3 regions of the Streptomyces sp. AA4 genome follow, and region 2 is predicted to be linked to each of the others. Evidence: riboswitches for the same ligand, from Rfam matches in the RefSeq annotation. Region 2 holds a riboswitch; each other region holds the start of a gene.
The links. Region 2 has a riboswitch for cobalamin ahead of SSMG_RS19130 (HoxN/HupN/NixA family nickel/cobalt transporter). Riboswitches for the same ligand answer to the same signal wherever they lie in the genome.
Positions count from the first base shown of each region.

Region 1: linked by a shared signal. The riboswitch ahead of SSMG_RS11800 (hypothetical protein) and the one ahead of SSMG_RS19130 (HoxN/HupN/NixA family nickel/cobalt transporter) in region 2 are both predicted to bind cobalamin.
Region 3: linked by a shared signal. The riboswitch ahead of SSMG_RS37125 (hypothetical protein) and the one ahead of SSMG_RS19130 (HoxN/HupN/NixA family nickel/cobalt transporter) in region 2 are both predicted to bind cobalamin.

Region 1 is NZ_GG657746.1:2,518,276-2,522,784, forward strand. It holds gene SSMG_RS11795 (cytochrome P450) at 1-226, opposite strand, end outside; gene SSMG_RS43325 (hypothetical protein) at 370-546, opposite strand; gene SSMG_RS11800 (hypothetical protein) at 525-1,346, opposite strand; cobalamin riboswitch at 1,382-1,603, opposite strand; gene SSMG_RS45305 (hypothetical protein) at 2,083-3,027, shown strand; gene SSMG_RS11810 (ribonucleotide-diphosphate reductase subunit beta) at 3,154-4,227, opposite strand; partial or broken gene SSMG_RS11815 (ribonucleoside-diphosphate reductase subunit alpha) at 4,291-4,509, shown strand, end outside.
Region 2 is NZ_GG657746.1:4,149,714-4,154,222, forward strand. It holds gene SSMG_RS19125 (class I adenylate-forming enzyme family protein) at 1-1,155, shown strand, start outside; gene SSMG_RS19130 (HoxN/HupN/NixA family nickel/cobalt transporter) at 1,221-2,297, opposite strand; cobalamin riboswitch at 2,418-2,637, opposite strand; gene SSMG_RS45445 (hypothetical protein) at 3,423-3,806, opposite strand; gene SSMG_RS19135 (LLM class flavin-dependent oxidoreductase) at 4,141-4,509, shown strand, end outside.
Region 3 is NZ_GG657746.1:8,121,164-8,125,672, reverse strand. It holds gene purM (phosphoribosylformylglycinamidine cyclo-ligase) at 1-265, shown strand, start outside; gene arfB (alternative ribosome rescue aminoacyl-tRNA hydrolase ArfB) at 299-727, shown strand; gene SSMG_RS37135 (GNAT family N-acetyltransferase) at 724-1,563, opposite strand; gene SSMG_RS37130 (Gfo/Idh/MocA family protein) at 1,624-2,520, opposite strand; cobalamin riboswitch at 2,568-2,698, shown strand; gene SSMG_RS37125 (hypothetical protein) at 2,711-3,361, shown strand; gene SSMG_RS37120 (CbiQ family ECF transporter T component) at 3,348-4,427, shown strand; gene SSMG_RS37115 (ABC transporter ATP-binding protein) at 4,424-4,509, shown strand, end outside.

The sequences.
Region 1 (4,509 bases), 1.6 Mb from region 2:
GCTTCAGGCCGCTGCCCGCCGGGGGCGCCGCGAGTTCGCGGACCGGCCAGCGCGCGCCGAGCCAGCGTTCGTCGAACTTGCGCGGCAACGGGATCGCGGTCAGCGGCGGCATCCGGCCGCGCAGGTTCTCCGACAGCCGCGTGACACTGTCGCTTCCGGCTTGGGCGGCCTTGCCTAGGGTGCCGCCGACTGTGGGGATTCCCGTCTTTCCGGTCACGTCCGCCATGGCGACCACCTCCCGGTGAGGGTATCGGTCTCGTCCACGGTCCCCTGTTATTGACGTTGTGACAATACCTGTGGGGGCTGCCGTTCGGGTGATCCTCGGACCGGTGCCGGGCGACCTGGCCAGCCGCCCGGCACCTGGACGGTTCAGCGAGGTTCGGCGCGCAGTTCCCGGGCCGCGCCGACCAGATGCCGCAGCGCCGGCTCGACCTCGGCGTAACCGCGGGTCTTGAGACCGCAGTCCGGATTGATCCACAGCTGTTCCGCCGGGACCGCGCCGAGCGCCGTGCGCCCCAGGTCGGTCATCTCGGTCCGGTTCGGCACGCGCGGCGAGTGGATGTCACATTTCGGCCGTCTACTGCTCCGGCTAGGACTTCCTTGTCCCGCAGTGCTCCTTCCGCCGCGACGTTGCCCGCAAAGGATTCATCGGTTACCAGGTCGACGGCAATTGCTTCGCTGGGGGAGCGGGCCAGGACGCCCAGTGCTCGGCCGAGGCCGCCGAAGTATCCGGCTGCCAGGAGCTTCGGGCGGTGGTTTTTCTTGGCCAGCCAGTGGTAAGCGCGGGTGAGTGCGTTGAACTCCGGCGTGGTTCGGTCTGTCGCGAAGGCTGGTTCGTCCGACTGGACCCATTCGACGCCCTCGTCGGCCAGTTTGCCCAATAGTTCGGCGTATGCGGGCAGTAGTTCGTCCAGCGGTTCCAGCGGGGTGAAGCCTGGTTCGGTGGGCTTGGCCAGCAGTAGGAAGGTGACCGGTCCGAAGAGTACCGGGCGTGGCGTGATGCCTAGTGCTTGTGCTTCGCGGACTTCGTCGATCGGGGCGGTGCCGGTGAGTGCGAAGCGGGAGTTCGGGACCAGGTAGTGGTAGTTCGTGTCGAACCACTTCGTCATTTCGAGGGCGGGTGCGTCCGGGACTCCTCGTGCGGCGGTGTCCAGCACCTGGTCGTAGAGCGAGAAAGTGCTGGACGGGATTGAGCCGAGACCCTGGTCTCGCAGGGTTGTCCAGGTTTGCTCGCACAGTTGCCGTCCGGCGGTCAGAAGGTCTTCTTCGGTGGTTGTTCCTGACCAGTAGGACTCGAGTGCTCGTTTGAGTTCTCGGGCTGGGCCAATCCGCGGATAGCCGAGAATCGTGGTGTCCCGCGAGACCCGGACTCACGCACGCCGTCGGCGTGCGTGCCATTGGCAGGTATTCGGACTCGTGGGCGTACCGCTCGTGCCTGCCGGCTGTCGCTTCCCGGGCTGGACGCCCAGTGCTTTACCGCTCCCGCGGTGACAGCTTTCGTTCCCACATACCGCTGCGGGGCAGCCCCGGAATCGCACCGGGTTCCCTGTTGTCTCGCCAAGACGCGGCTGCGTCCTGGCGAACCAATGGCGTGGGTCAGCTTGCCGAATCAGGCCAGGAGGCGGGTGTCCCAGGGTCCGGGAGGGATCGTGCTGCTGCCGGAGCAGGAGGGAGCGTCGGAAGGTGCTCGTCGTCCGGCGGTGACATCGCACCCGGCGGGTGCGAGACGAACGGAGGAGCTGCACTGTGCTGTCTGGCGTCTGGCCGGCGTCGAGCATGGTGCGGCTGATGTTTTTGGCGCACTGTCCGTTAACGCCTGACCATTGCTCACTAGTGGGTCATATTTTCTGCTTATTTTTCAGTCGCTGCTCGAAATCGCTGCGCACGCAGGCGTATCCGTTGACTGGGTTGTCACCCGGTCGGCGGTTCCTTGCGTGCAACAGGAAGGACAAAGTGTGGAGTTGTTGGTGGCCAACCAACATTCGGGGGATGCAGGGGTTCTGTGCTTTCTGCTCTTGTGTAAGCGGAAGATCGCGTCCGGATCACCCGGTGAAAGTTCGTGACTTTCGCGAAGGAGGGGCGATGCGAATTCTTTCTCCTGTTCGATCATTTTCTGCGGTTTTAGTTGGCTGTCTTCATGTGGACAACCGAGATGCCGAGTTCGCCAACTGGGAGCAGTGGCTTCTCACCAACCTCAACAATCCGAAGCTGGACACCTGGGTTGAAGCAGGAATGACCGCGGGTACACTGTACAGTTCCCCGGGGCGAGAGAAAGGGTTTCTGTGGTACTGGGCAGATCAGCGGCCAAGGGTTCCGTACCGTGAGTTCTACATCAAGTCCGCGCACGAGCTCGCCAGCGAGAACGTAACCTTCAGCTGGGTTCCCGGCAGTCCCGATTGGGAGATTCGCCAGAATGGAGATCTTGTCGGTATTTCCGAAGACAACGGGGCATTCGGCGGCCAAGCGGACAACGGGCTCGAGGTAACGGTGCCGAGTGCTCGAGTTTTTGCCAACTCTTCAAGGTTTCAATACCAGGATACCGGCAACAATTGGCATCCCGCTCAAGCAGAACTGGTCAACGACCGACCAGATCTATTTCTTATGTACACAAACGGGCAAAACATAACGGGTGCCACGCGCAAGCCCTGCGTAGACAAGACGGAGAAGATGTCTGCCGAAAGCAACGTCACGCCGCCTACTTCCGCCGACCTGCTGGGTGTGGCGAAGAGGTTGGCTGCCGCGAATGGCGAGGGCAGCCCGGCCGGTATTCGATATGTGAAAACCGACCGCAATGCTCTCAAGCATATTGACGGAACGCAGCCCAAGGCCAACGATCCGGTGTACTTGATTCAAATGACCGGCAACTTCGTGGGGTACGCCGCCAAGGTCCCCCGGGGGAGCAATGCTCCCAGGGGAAACGTGCTCACCGTCACGGTAGATGCGAAATCCGGGCAAATGCTGGGCTGGTCGATCCTGGTGGAGCCGCACGACCTTGCGAAGTTTGGAGTGGTGTCGGCGCTGCAGTAGCGAAGGGCCCGGTCGCGATGCGATTGTTTGTCCGCTTGGAGCCCTGAATGCGGTCTGCCCGCATACGAACTCGGCCGCACCCTGGGCAGGGTGCGGCCGAGTTCCAGCAGGTGCCTCGGGGTGGGATCAGTCCCAGTCGAGTGCGCCGCCGGACTGGTATTCGATGACTCGGGTTTCGAAGAAGTTCTTTTCCTTCTTCAGGTCCATTGCTTCCGACATCCAGGGGAACGGGTTTTCGTTCTCGCCGTAGATCGGGGGGAGGCCGATCTGCTGCGCGCGGCGGTCGGTGATGAAGTGCATGTACTGTTCGCACAGGTCAGCCGACAGGCCGAGCATGCCGCGCGGCATGGTGTCGCGGGCGTACTTCACTTCCAGTTCGCACGCTTCCTGCAGCATTCCGCGCACCTCGGCCTGGAATTCCTCGGTCCACAGGTGCGGGTTCTCGATCTTGATCTGGTTGATGCAGTCGATGCCGAAGTTCAGGTGGATCGACTCGTCGCGCAGGATGTACTGGTACTGCTCGGCGATGCCGACCATTTTGTTCCGGCGGCCCAGCGACAGGATTTGCGCGAAACCGGTGTAGAACCACATTCCTTCGAAGATCACGTAGAACGCCACCAGGTCGCGCAGGAACGCCTGGTCGGCTTCCGGCGTGCCGGTTTCGAAGTCCGGGTTTTCCAGGTTCTGCGTGTACTTCAGCGCCCACGCGTCCTTGTCCGAAATGGACGGGACCTCGCGGTACATGTTGAACAGCTCGCCCTCGACCAGGCCGAGGCTTTCGCAGATGTACTGGAAGGTGTGCGTGTGCACGGCCTCCTCGAAGGCCTGGCGCAGCAGGTACTGGCGGCACTCCGGGTTGGTGATCTGCCGGTACACCGCGAGCACGATGTTGTTGGCCACCAAGGACTCCGCCGTGGCGAAGAAGCCCAGGTTGCGCTTGAGCATCTGCCGCTCGTCCTCGGTGAGGCCGTCCGGCGACTTCCACAAGGCGATGTCGGCCTGCATCGCGACCTCGGTCGGCATCCAGTGGTTGTTGCACGCCGCGAGGTACTTGTCCCACGCCCACCGGTACTTCATCGGCAGCAGCTGGTTCACGTCGGCGCGCGCGTTGATCATGCGCTTGTCGTCGACGTTGATCCGGGCTGCGCCGACCTCGATTTCGCCGAGGCCGGTCGCGTCCGTCGTTTCCACGTTCGTCATTCAGGTCACCTTGGCTTCGGGGGCCGTGAGTGGACGCTGTTCTCGCCGAACGAGACGCCGGACCTGCACGACCTCTACGGCAACGCGTTCGCGCAGCGCTACCGCGAGTACGAGGCGGCCGCCGCGCGCGGCGAGATCAAGGTGTTCCGCAAGGTCCGCGCGGTCGAGCTGTGGCGGCGGATGCTGACCATGCTGTTCGAGACCGGTCACCCGTGGATCACCTTCAAGGACCCGTGCAACCTGCGTTCGCCGCAGCAGCACGTCGGCGTCGTGCACTCGTCG
Region 2 (4,509 bases):
ACCCCGCCCGGGTGCGTGCCGATCCACGCCCTCCTGGCCGCCGACGCGAGCGGATTCCGGCCGGTGCGGCCCGATCCCGGCTCGGCGGCCCGGATCCTGGTCACGTCCGGTTCCGAGGCCGAACCGAAAATGGTCGCCTACTCGCACAACGCGCTCGCCGGCGGACGCGGCGCCATGATGGCCGGACTCTGCGACGGCGACCCGGCCGCGATGCGCAACCTGTTCCTCGTCCCGCTCGCGTCCGCCTTCGGCAGCAACGGGACTCCGGTCACGCTCGCCGCCCTCGGTGCGACCCTGGTGCTGCAGCCGGCGTTCGACCCGGCCCGCACTCTGGCGCTCATCGAGCGGACCCGACCGACGCACCTCCTCGGGGTGGCGACCATGCTGCGGCAGCTCGCCGACCGGCCCGAACTCGCGGGCACCGACGTGTCGAGCCTGAGCGCGGTCGTCGTCGGCGGCGCCGTGCTGGACGAACCGACCGCGCGACGCGGCCGGGAAGCGTTCGGGTGCCCCGTGCTCAACCTCTACGGATCCGCTGACGGAGTCAGCTGTCACACCGCACCCGGCGACCCGCTCGAGCGGGCCGTGACCGCCGGCCGGCCCAGCCCCGGCGTCGCTGAGGTCCGCATCGTCGACGACCGGCTCGCCGACGTTCCGCCCGGACAGACGGGCGAAATCCTCGCCCGCGGCCCGATGTCGCCCTTGTGCTACGTCGGCGCGCCCGAACTCGACGCCCGCTACCGCACGCCCGACGGCTGGGTCCGCACCGGCGATCTCGGGCGCCTCGACGCCGACGGCTACCTGACGGTCACCGGGCGGCTGAAGGACGTGGTCATCCGCGGCGGCCTGAACATCAGCCCCGCCGAGATCGAAGAACTCCTCATCGCGCACCCGGCGATCCGGGACGTCGCCTGCGTGCCGGTGCCGGACCCGATGTTCGGCGAACGGCTCTGCGCGTGTGTCGCCACGGACTCCCCGCTGGAGCTGCCGGACCTCACGGCATACCTGGGCCGCCTCGGCCTGGAGCCGCGCAAGTTCCCCGAACGGCTCCTGGTCCTGCCCGCGCTCCCCCTCGGCCCCGCCGGGAAAGTCGACCGCCGCGCGCTCCGCGCCCTCGCCGCGAACCAGCCGGCCGCGAACCTTCCCGGCTCCTGAACGGGCGGCGGGCCGGAGACCTCCGCTCCTGAAGGTCCCCCGGCCCGCCGCCGGTTTCCGGCCGCTCAGCCGGTCCGGGACCCGCGCTCCTCCCAACGCTGTTCGACCCGGGCCACCCGCCAGTAGCCGATCGCCGCCGCCCAGACGACCGCGAACATGCCGACGATCGCGAACCCCACGTTGTTGAGGTCGAGCCCGGCGACCCAGCCGGTCACCGGATCGGACAGGCCGAGTTTCTCGTGCAGGATCGCGACGACCTCGACGCTGCCGATCAACAGCGCCACCCCGGCGGACAGACCGGTGATCACGATGTTGTAATACACCTTCCGCACCGGCTTCGAAAACGCCCAGTCGTAAGCGAAGTTCATGAACGTTCCGTCCACGGTGTCCAGCAGGGTCATCCCCGCCGCGAACAGAAGCGGCAGCACCACGATCGCGTACCAGGGCAACCCGCTCGCCGCACCGCCGCCCGCCAGCACGAGCAGCGCGACCTCGGTCGCGGTGTCGAACCCCAGGCCGAACAGCAGCCCGACCGGGTACATCTGGCCCGGCCGGCTGATCGAACGCGTCACCCGGCCCAGGAACCGGTTGAACAACCCCCGATCGTTGAGACGGGCCTCCAGCTCCGCCTCGTCGAACACCCCCCGCCGCATCGACCGCCACACGCGCACGATCCCGGCCAGCGCCACCAGATTGAGCACGCCGATCAGGTAGAGGAACAGCCCGGACACGGTCGTGCCCACCACCCCCAGCGCCTGCCGGGCGCTCGACCCGTCGTCCGTCAGCACCCCGACCACGCGCGTGCCCGCGGCGATGAGGACCGCCAGCACCAGCACCACCGTGGAATGCCCCAGCGCGAACCAGAATCCGACCGAAACCGGCCGCTTCCCGTCGGCCATCAGCTTGCGGGTCGTGTTGTCGATCGCCGCGATGTGATCGGCGTCGAAGGCATGCCGCAGGCCCAACGTGTAGGCAGTCAGGCCCAGTCCGACCCCGAACACCTGCGTGCCCACCGAATAGCCGCCCGGCACCACCGCGAACAGCAGCAGCCCCCACGCGACGACGTGCAGCGCCGCGATGACCGCGGCGATCCCGCCGAACCGCACCCAGCCGGGCCGGCCGCTCACAGACTTCTCGTGCACACTCTCTCCCTCGCGAGCGTTCCGTGGCGGTTCCCGCTCGATCAGGGCCGCAGGCACGTCGAAGCACACGACGTCCGCTCCGGCCCGCCCGAGAGACTCCGGACCCACCCCTCGCGCCACCGCGGCGCAAGGACCGGTGGCAGGTCTTCGGACTCGCGGGCACCCGCCGGGATATCCGGCGGACCTACTGGCCGTCGCTTCCCGGACGCGGCGCGTCCAGTGCTCGATGACGGCGGTCGTTCCCGCTCACCGCTGCGGGGCAGTCCCGGATTCGCACCGGGTTCCCTCTTGCCTCGCCGGATCCCCACAGACCCGGCGAACCACCAGCAGCCGGAGCGTACCCGGCTCAGCCTGTCCCGGAACCCGACCGGCCTCGTCGGAGATCGCCACGTGCTCGGCGCACGTGGCGGAGGGTGCCGCCGTCGCGTCACCGTGAGCCGCGGAGGAGGGCTGGCGGGCTTCCCGAATGTGAACGCGTCCCCTCCTCGACCCACCGAACGGACAAAGTTCAGACAACGAAACCGCAGCGTGCACAACACTTTCCAGGGGAATCATCGTCATCGGCTCGATCGCGCACCAGCCTCACCAGCGCTGGGCTGGACAAAACCCGTCGTCCCGGCGGCCCGGGGTCGCTCTCGCGGCAAACGTCCAGCATCTCCGCGAGGTTCACCGGCTGCTCACATTCCGCGAAAGCGGCGTCACCCAGCAGCAGACCGCGGCTGACCTGCGAGTCGGAGACTACGACGTCGACGAACAGACCGCCCTCACACGGTACGCCGAGAAGGTGGAGGCGATGAAGGAAGCACAGCGCACACGCGAACTGCAGCCAGCACCAGCAAGACAACCGGCAAGGTCAGCTGGACTGCTCAGACCGAGCACCCGCCGCGCATCGAGAGCCCTGCACCTGCCAAGAACGTACCGTGCTGACGGCTTCGGAACGACCTGAACAGATGCCCGACCGCAACCCGCGAACGGCATCCCATCGGGTAAAGATCGCCCCGGCGAGCACCGGAGCACGGTTTCAGCCAGCCGCGCCGCGACCATTCCCGGCACGGTCCATACGCCCAGAATGTGCTCCAGAGCCGAAGCAAAGCCCGCCACCGCGCAACATCAACCGTCGCTCAATCAACCACCAAAACCGCCCGCCACCCGCATAAATTGATACGACCAGACACTGGCTTTCAATCCATCGGTTCTGGGTTCGAGCCCCAGGCGGTCCACCACGATGTTCTCGTGGGCTCTCCCTGTACACGGATCAGGAAAATGCTGCCGCGCTTGCGAAACGGCGTGTTCGAGGGCGCGCTTCGCCGCGGATTTGTGCCCTTTCCGGTCGGCGTTACGGGCCAATTCTCGGTTCTCAGGCGCGGTCTTCGTGCGGCGGGTTCGCCTGCCGGCGGTCACCGAGCGGCCTGCACCACGGGCCGCGTCGAGGACGAGCCAGGCGATGGCTTCCGCGGAGCCGTTGGCCAGGCTCGGCAGGACGCTGACGTAGGTGTCGGACGCCGGCACGATGCTGAGGTGACCGAACAGAGGCTGCACCGTCTTGAGGCCCGGCAGGCTGTTCCGCGGTGCCGGTTCGGCCTCATCGGCTGTTCCGCAGCATGGAACAATCGCTTCGTCTTGTGGTGATCGAACGCTACTGTCGATCGGTACCGGACAAAATCGCAAGAAGGCGGTACCCGACTCGCCGGGAAACTGTGTGATTGCCGGCCGTCGCTGGGGATCGTCACCGCCTCGCCAAGATCTACGGTGTCCGTGCGCACTCCGGCTTCCGTCGCCACTGATCACGAGCCACCGTCACGACTGCTGCGCCGTCGAGTCAAATTCTGAACAGGGAGAAGCCATGCCTCAGTTCGGGGTGAGCATGCCAGTGCTGCAGACTCCGTTCGAGAAATTCGCCGAATTCGCACAGCTCGCGGACAGCGCCGGGTTTCGGTCCTTATGGCTCTACGAGTACTATCGAAATCCCTTTGTCGTCCATGCGGGCGCGGCAGGCGGGACTGACCGGATCAGCCTCGGCACCGCTGTCGCGCAAGCTTTCACCCGAAGTCCGTTCGAACTCGCCAACGCCGCCGCCGACCTGGACGAGGCGAGCTCCGGCCGCACCCTTCTGGGCATCGGGGCCGGACTGGGCGACTTCCTCGATTCGTTCCACTCCGTCCAGGTCGCCCATCCGGTGCGGTGGATGAGCGAGTACATCGACACGGTCCGG
Region 3 (4,509 bases), 4.0 Mb from region 2:
CGCGAAGCTCGAACGCGGCACGTGGACGCCCGCTCCGGTGTTCGCCCTGATCGGCCAGCGCGGCAAGGTCGAGCGCGCGGAGCTGGAGAAGACGTTCAACATGGGCGTCGGCATGGTGGCGATCGTGTCGTCGGAGGACGTCGACCGGGCGCTGGCGGTGCTCACCGCGCGGCACGTGCCCGCGTGGATCCTCGGAGACATCCAGCCCGCCGAAGACCCGGACGGTCCGCGCGCGGTCCTGTCCGGCGACCACCCGCGGTTCTGAAAGCCGCTTGCCCCGGCTTGAGACACTGAGGACATGGCGGAGGACGTACGCGTCGGCGCCCGGTTCGTGATCCCGGGCGCCGAACTGCGAGAGCGCTTCTCCCGATCCTCGGGACCGGGCGGACAAGGCGTGAACACGACGGACTCGCGCGTCGAGCTGTCGTTCGATGTCGCGGGCTCCGCCGTGATCCCGCCCGCGCTGAAAGAACGCATCACGGCCCGGCTGGGCGCCCGCCTGGTCGGCGGAGTGCTGACCATCGCGGCCAGCGAATACCGCTCCCAGCTGATGAACCGCGACGCGGCCCGGGAGCGGTTGGCGGAGGTGCTGACGCAAGCCTCCGCGCCGCCGCCGGCCAAACGGCGTCCCACCAAGCCTTCGCGAGGCTCGAAGGAACGCCGGTTGGCGGCGAAGAAACGGCGCAGCGACGTAAAGCGCGGCCGGGGTGGCCGGTACGACGACTAGCTCAGCGACAGGTGCACGCACTCACCGGCGACTTGGTAGCCAGCTCGCTGATACACCGTCCCGATTCCGACCTCGCCCGGCGTAAGAAACGCCGTCCGCGCACCGCGTTCGTGAGCGAGGCGCGTGAGGTGGGCGGTGATTGCCGCTGCGACGCCTTGGCCTCGATGGGACGCGGCTACTGCGATGCCGACGATTTCCGTTGTCCCGTAAACGATATCCAGCGCCATTCCGCCGCCCACGATGGTTTCGTCGTGTTCGGCTAGGACGGTCAGGTGTTCGCGGTTGCGTTCAATCTCAGCGTCGGACACCTCCGGCGACCCGCCGAAGGCGACGTTCTGCACGGACCGCAAGCGGCGGAATTCGTCGTCGGACGACGGTTCGCGCAGCTGAATGTGTTCTGGCGCAACACAATCCACGCGATCGTCGGCGGTGCAGGTCATCACCGGCACTCGGCGTTCGAGGGTAAACCCGGCAGTGGCAAGGGAATTCTCCACGTCGGGACCGGCGTCGGTGAAGAACTCCAGCCGGGGCAGGAGATTCCGTTGCCGGTAAGCGGAAATCAGGAGAGCGATCTCGGCGGAAGAGGGCTGCGCGCCGTCGTCGGGGATGGCGTAGTTCTCCATCGGATGCGAGCTGTTCCGGGCGAAAGTCGCCAGGAATGGGCCGATTCGCTGGGTGTCGCGGCCGATCGGTGCGGTCGCGCGGACGTAGGCCTGAAGGGCGGACATCTTGGGTGGAAGCCTTTCGGGGAAGAAGGAAGCACGAAAACCGGCAACCCAACGCCGGGCGCGCAGGCAGCTCAGGCCACGCGGCCGGAGTGGGCCGTGGCGGAGCACATAGGCATTCCTTCGTCCGAAACGAACTTCCCGTTCATCGTCTCAGACCGGGCAAGCGAATTACCGGTCTAGCGCAGCACGCGCCTGGTCGACGATCCGAGCCAGGTGCACGCCTCGCCGGACATCGCACGGATGCGTGGTCGTTCCGGACGCCACCATCGCGGCGAAATCGTCCAGCAGCGCGGTGTACGCCTCGTTCGCCGTGCCGGTCCGGCCGAGCGTGCGGAAGCCGTGTTCGCCGAAGACCGAGTACTCGACCACCGTCGGCTGAACCGGCAGGCGCAGGCTGAGCGTCGCGGTGCTCGTGATGCCGCCCTCGTGTTCAAGCAGGAGCTGCCACAGGTCTTCCGGACCGCGATGCGCGGCGAGGACGTTGGTGATCGGGCCAAGAGCGGCGTCGAGCAGGTCGAACGCGTGCGGGCCGATGTCGGCGAGTGCGCCGCCAGCCGGGTCCTGCCGCCAGGCCGAGGTCGCGTACTTGCCGGCGAGCAGTGCGCCGGACAGCCAGCGCACGCTGCCGCCTCGCCAGGCGCCAGCCGCGGTCACGCCGTCCAGCCAATCGCGCGTCTGCTGGGCGAACCGCAGCGTCAGCATCACCAGCGAAGCGACGCCAGCGGACGTCACGGCGTCGGCGAGCCGCTCCGCCGCAGCCAGGTCGGAGGCGATCGGTTTCTCCAGGATCAGGTGCTTGCCCGCCTCCGCGGCCCGGGTCGCCAGCTCGGCCTGCACGGTCGGCGGCACGGCGAACGCGAGCGCGTCGACCTGCTCGAACAGTTCGTCCAGGGCACTGGTCGGCACCGCGTCGTAGGCCTGCGCCAGCGCGGCCGCGGCTTCCGGACGGCGGCTCCACACCGCACTGAGCACGGTCCCTGGATGATCCGCGAGCCCGGGGGCGTGCACCGTGGTGGCCCACGGTCCGGTTCCTACGAGGCCGACGCGCAATTGGTCCTGTCCCACGCCCGGAAGTGTAGGTGTGTCCGCGGTCGCTTCCGGCGGAGCCTGCGGTGCGTTAACGTCGACAAGTTCTTCGCCACGAACGGGGGAAGCCGGTGAGAATCCGGCGCTGGCCCGCAACCGTGAGCGGCCCCGGGTGGGACCGCGAGCCGGATCGCCCGTCGTGGTCCGATCGATGCGAGGTACATCTGACATGCGGTTCGTGCACGCGCGGCTCTGGGGGCGAGTCCTCGCCGGCTGCGCTCTTCTCGTCGCTACCGGTTTAGGCGGGGCGTCCTCCGCCTCCGCGACCACGCCCGGCAAGGGCGCCGACGGCTATTGCCAGGACGACAACGGCGTCACGGTGGTCGTCGACTTCCAGGGACTGGGCGGCGAAACCCTCATCCGGTGCGCGCCTGGCAAGCAGGAAAACGGCGTCACCGCCCTGCAAAACGCTGGTTTCGAACTCACCGGCGCGGGCAAATACGGCCTGGCGGTGATGTGCAAGATCGAGGGCAAGCCCGCCGACCAGACCTGCACCGGCATGCCGCCGGAGAAGGCTTCGTGGAGCTTCTGGACCGCCGCCAACGGCGGCAAATGGGAGTCCGCGCAGGTCGGCGCGCAGAGCTGGAAGCCACTGGCCGGTGCGTTCGAGGGCTGGTCGTTCGCGATCGGCAAGTCCTACACCGAGTATCCGCCGCCGCGCACCGAGCCGGTGCGCAAGGCCAACGCGCCCGCGCGGGCCCCAGCGTCCACTTCGGACAGCGGGTTCCCGTGGGGCGTGGTGCTCGGCATCGTGGTCGTCGTGCTGCTCGCGGTGGCCGGGACGGTCGTCGCGGTGCGCCGCAGGCGTGCCGCGGAGTAGTCCGCGAGCGCTCCATCCCGGCGCGTGGTGGGTGTGGGCGCTCGCGCTCGCCGTCGCCGCGAGCCGGACCACGAACCCGGTCCTGCTCGCGCTCGTAATCGCGGTGGCCGGGTTCGTCGTGGTGCTCCGCCGCGGCGACGCGCCGTGGGCGATGGCGTTCCGGATGTACGCCTGGATCGCCGGGGTCATTCTCGCCTCGCGCGTGCTGTTCCGGATCCTGATCGGCGGAGAGGACGGCGGCCACGTCCTGTTCACGCTGCCGACCATCCCGCTGCCGAGCGTCGCGGCCGGCATTCAGCTCCTCGGCCCCACTTCGGCCGAGGAGCTGCTCGGCGGGCTGTACGACGGGCTCCGGCTGGCCACGATCGTGCTCTGCGTCGGTGCCGCGAACGCGCTGGCGAACCCGAAACGCCTGCTCAAGGCCGTACCCGGGGCGCTGTATGAGGTGGGGACGGCGGTGACCGTCGCGCTGTCCGTCGCGCCGCAGCTGGTCGAGAGCGTGCAGCGGGTGCGCCGCGCGCGTCGGCTGCGCTCCGGAAAGACGCGCGGCCTGCGGTTCGTGAAGGGGATTTTCGTGCCGGTTCTCGCCGACGCTATGGACCGGTCTCTGCAGCTCGCGGCGGCCATGGACTCTCGCGGCTACGGACGGCGCAGCTACCTCTCGCCGCGCGTCCGGATCCTGATCGCGACCTGCGTGCTGGCCGGTTTGGTCGGCGTCGCGGTCGGGGTCTACGGCGTGCTCGACGGCTCGGCGTCGTGGCTCGGGGTGCCCATGCTTCTCGCCGGTCTGGTCCTTGCCGCCGCCGGATTCGTGCTGGGCGGACGGCAGATCCGGCGCACGACCTACCGGCCCGATCCGTGGCGGCTGCCGGAAACGCTGGTCTCGCTGTGCGGCGTCGCGACCGCGGTGCTCGTGCTGCTCGCCGACCCCGTTTCGCTCACCACCCCGGCCAGCCCGCTGACCTGGCCGGAGCTGCCGCTGCTGCCGACCGTCGCGGTACTGGTCAGCGTGCTGCCCGCTTGGTTCGCGCCGCGTCCGGCGCTGGTGTCGGAGGTCGCCCGATGATCGAGTTTTCGCACGTCAGCGTCACTTACGACGGGGCGGACCGGCCGGTGCTCCGGGACGTGGACCTGGCGATCGAGGAGGG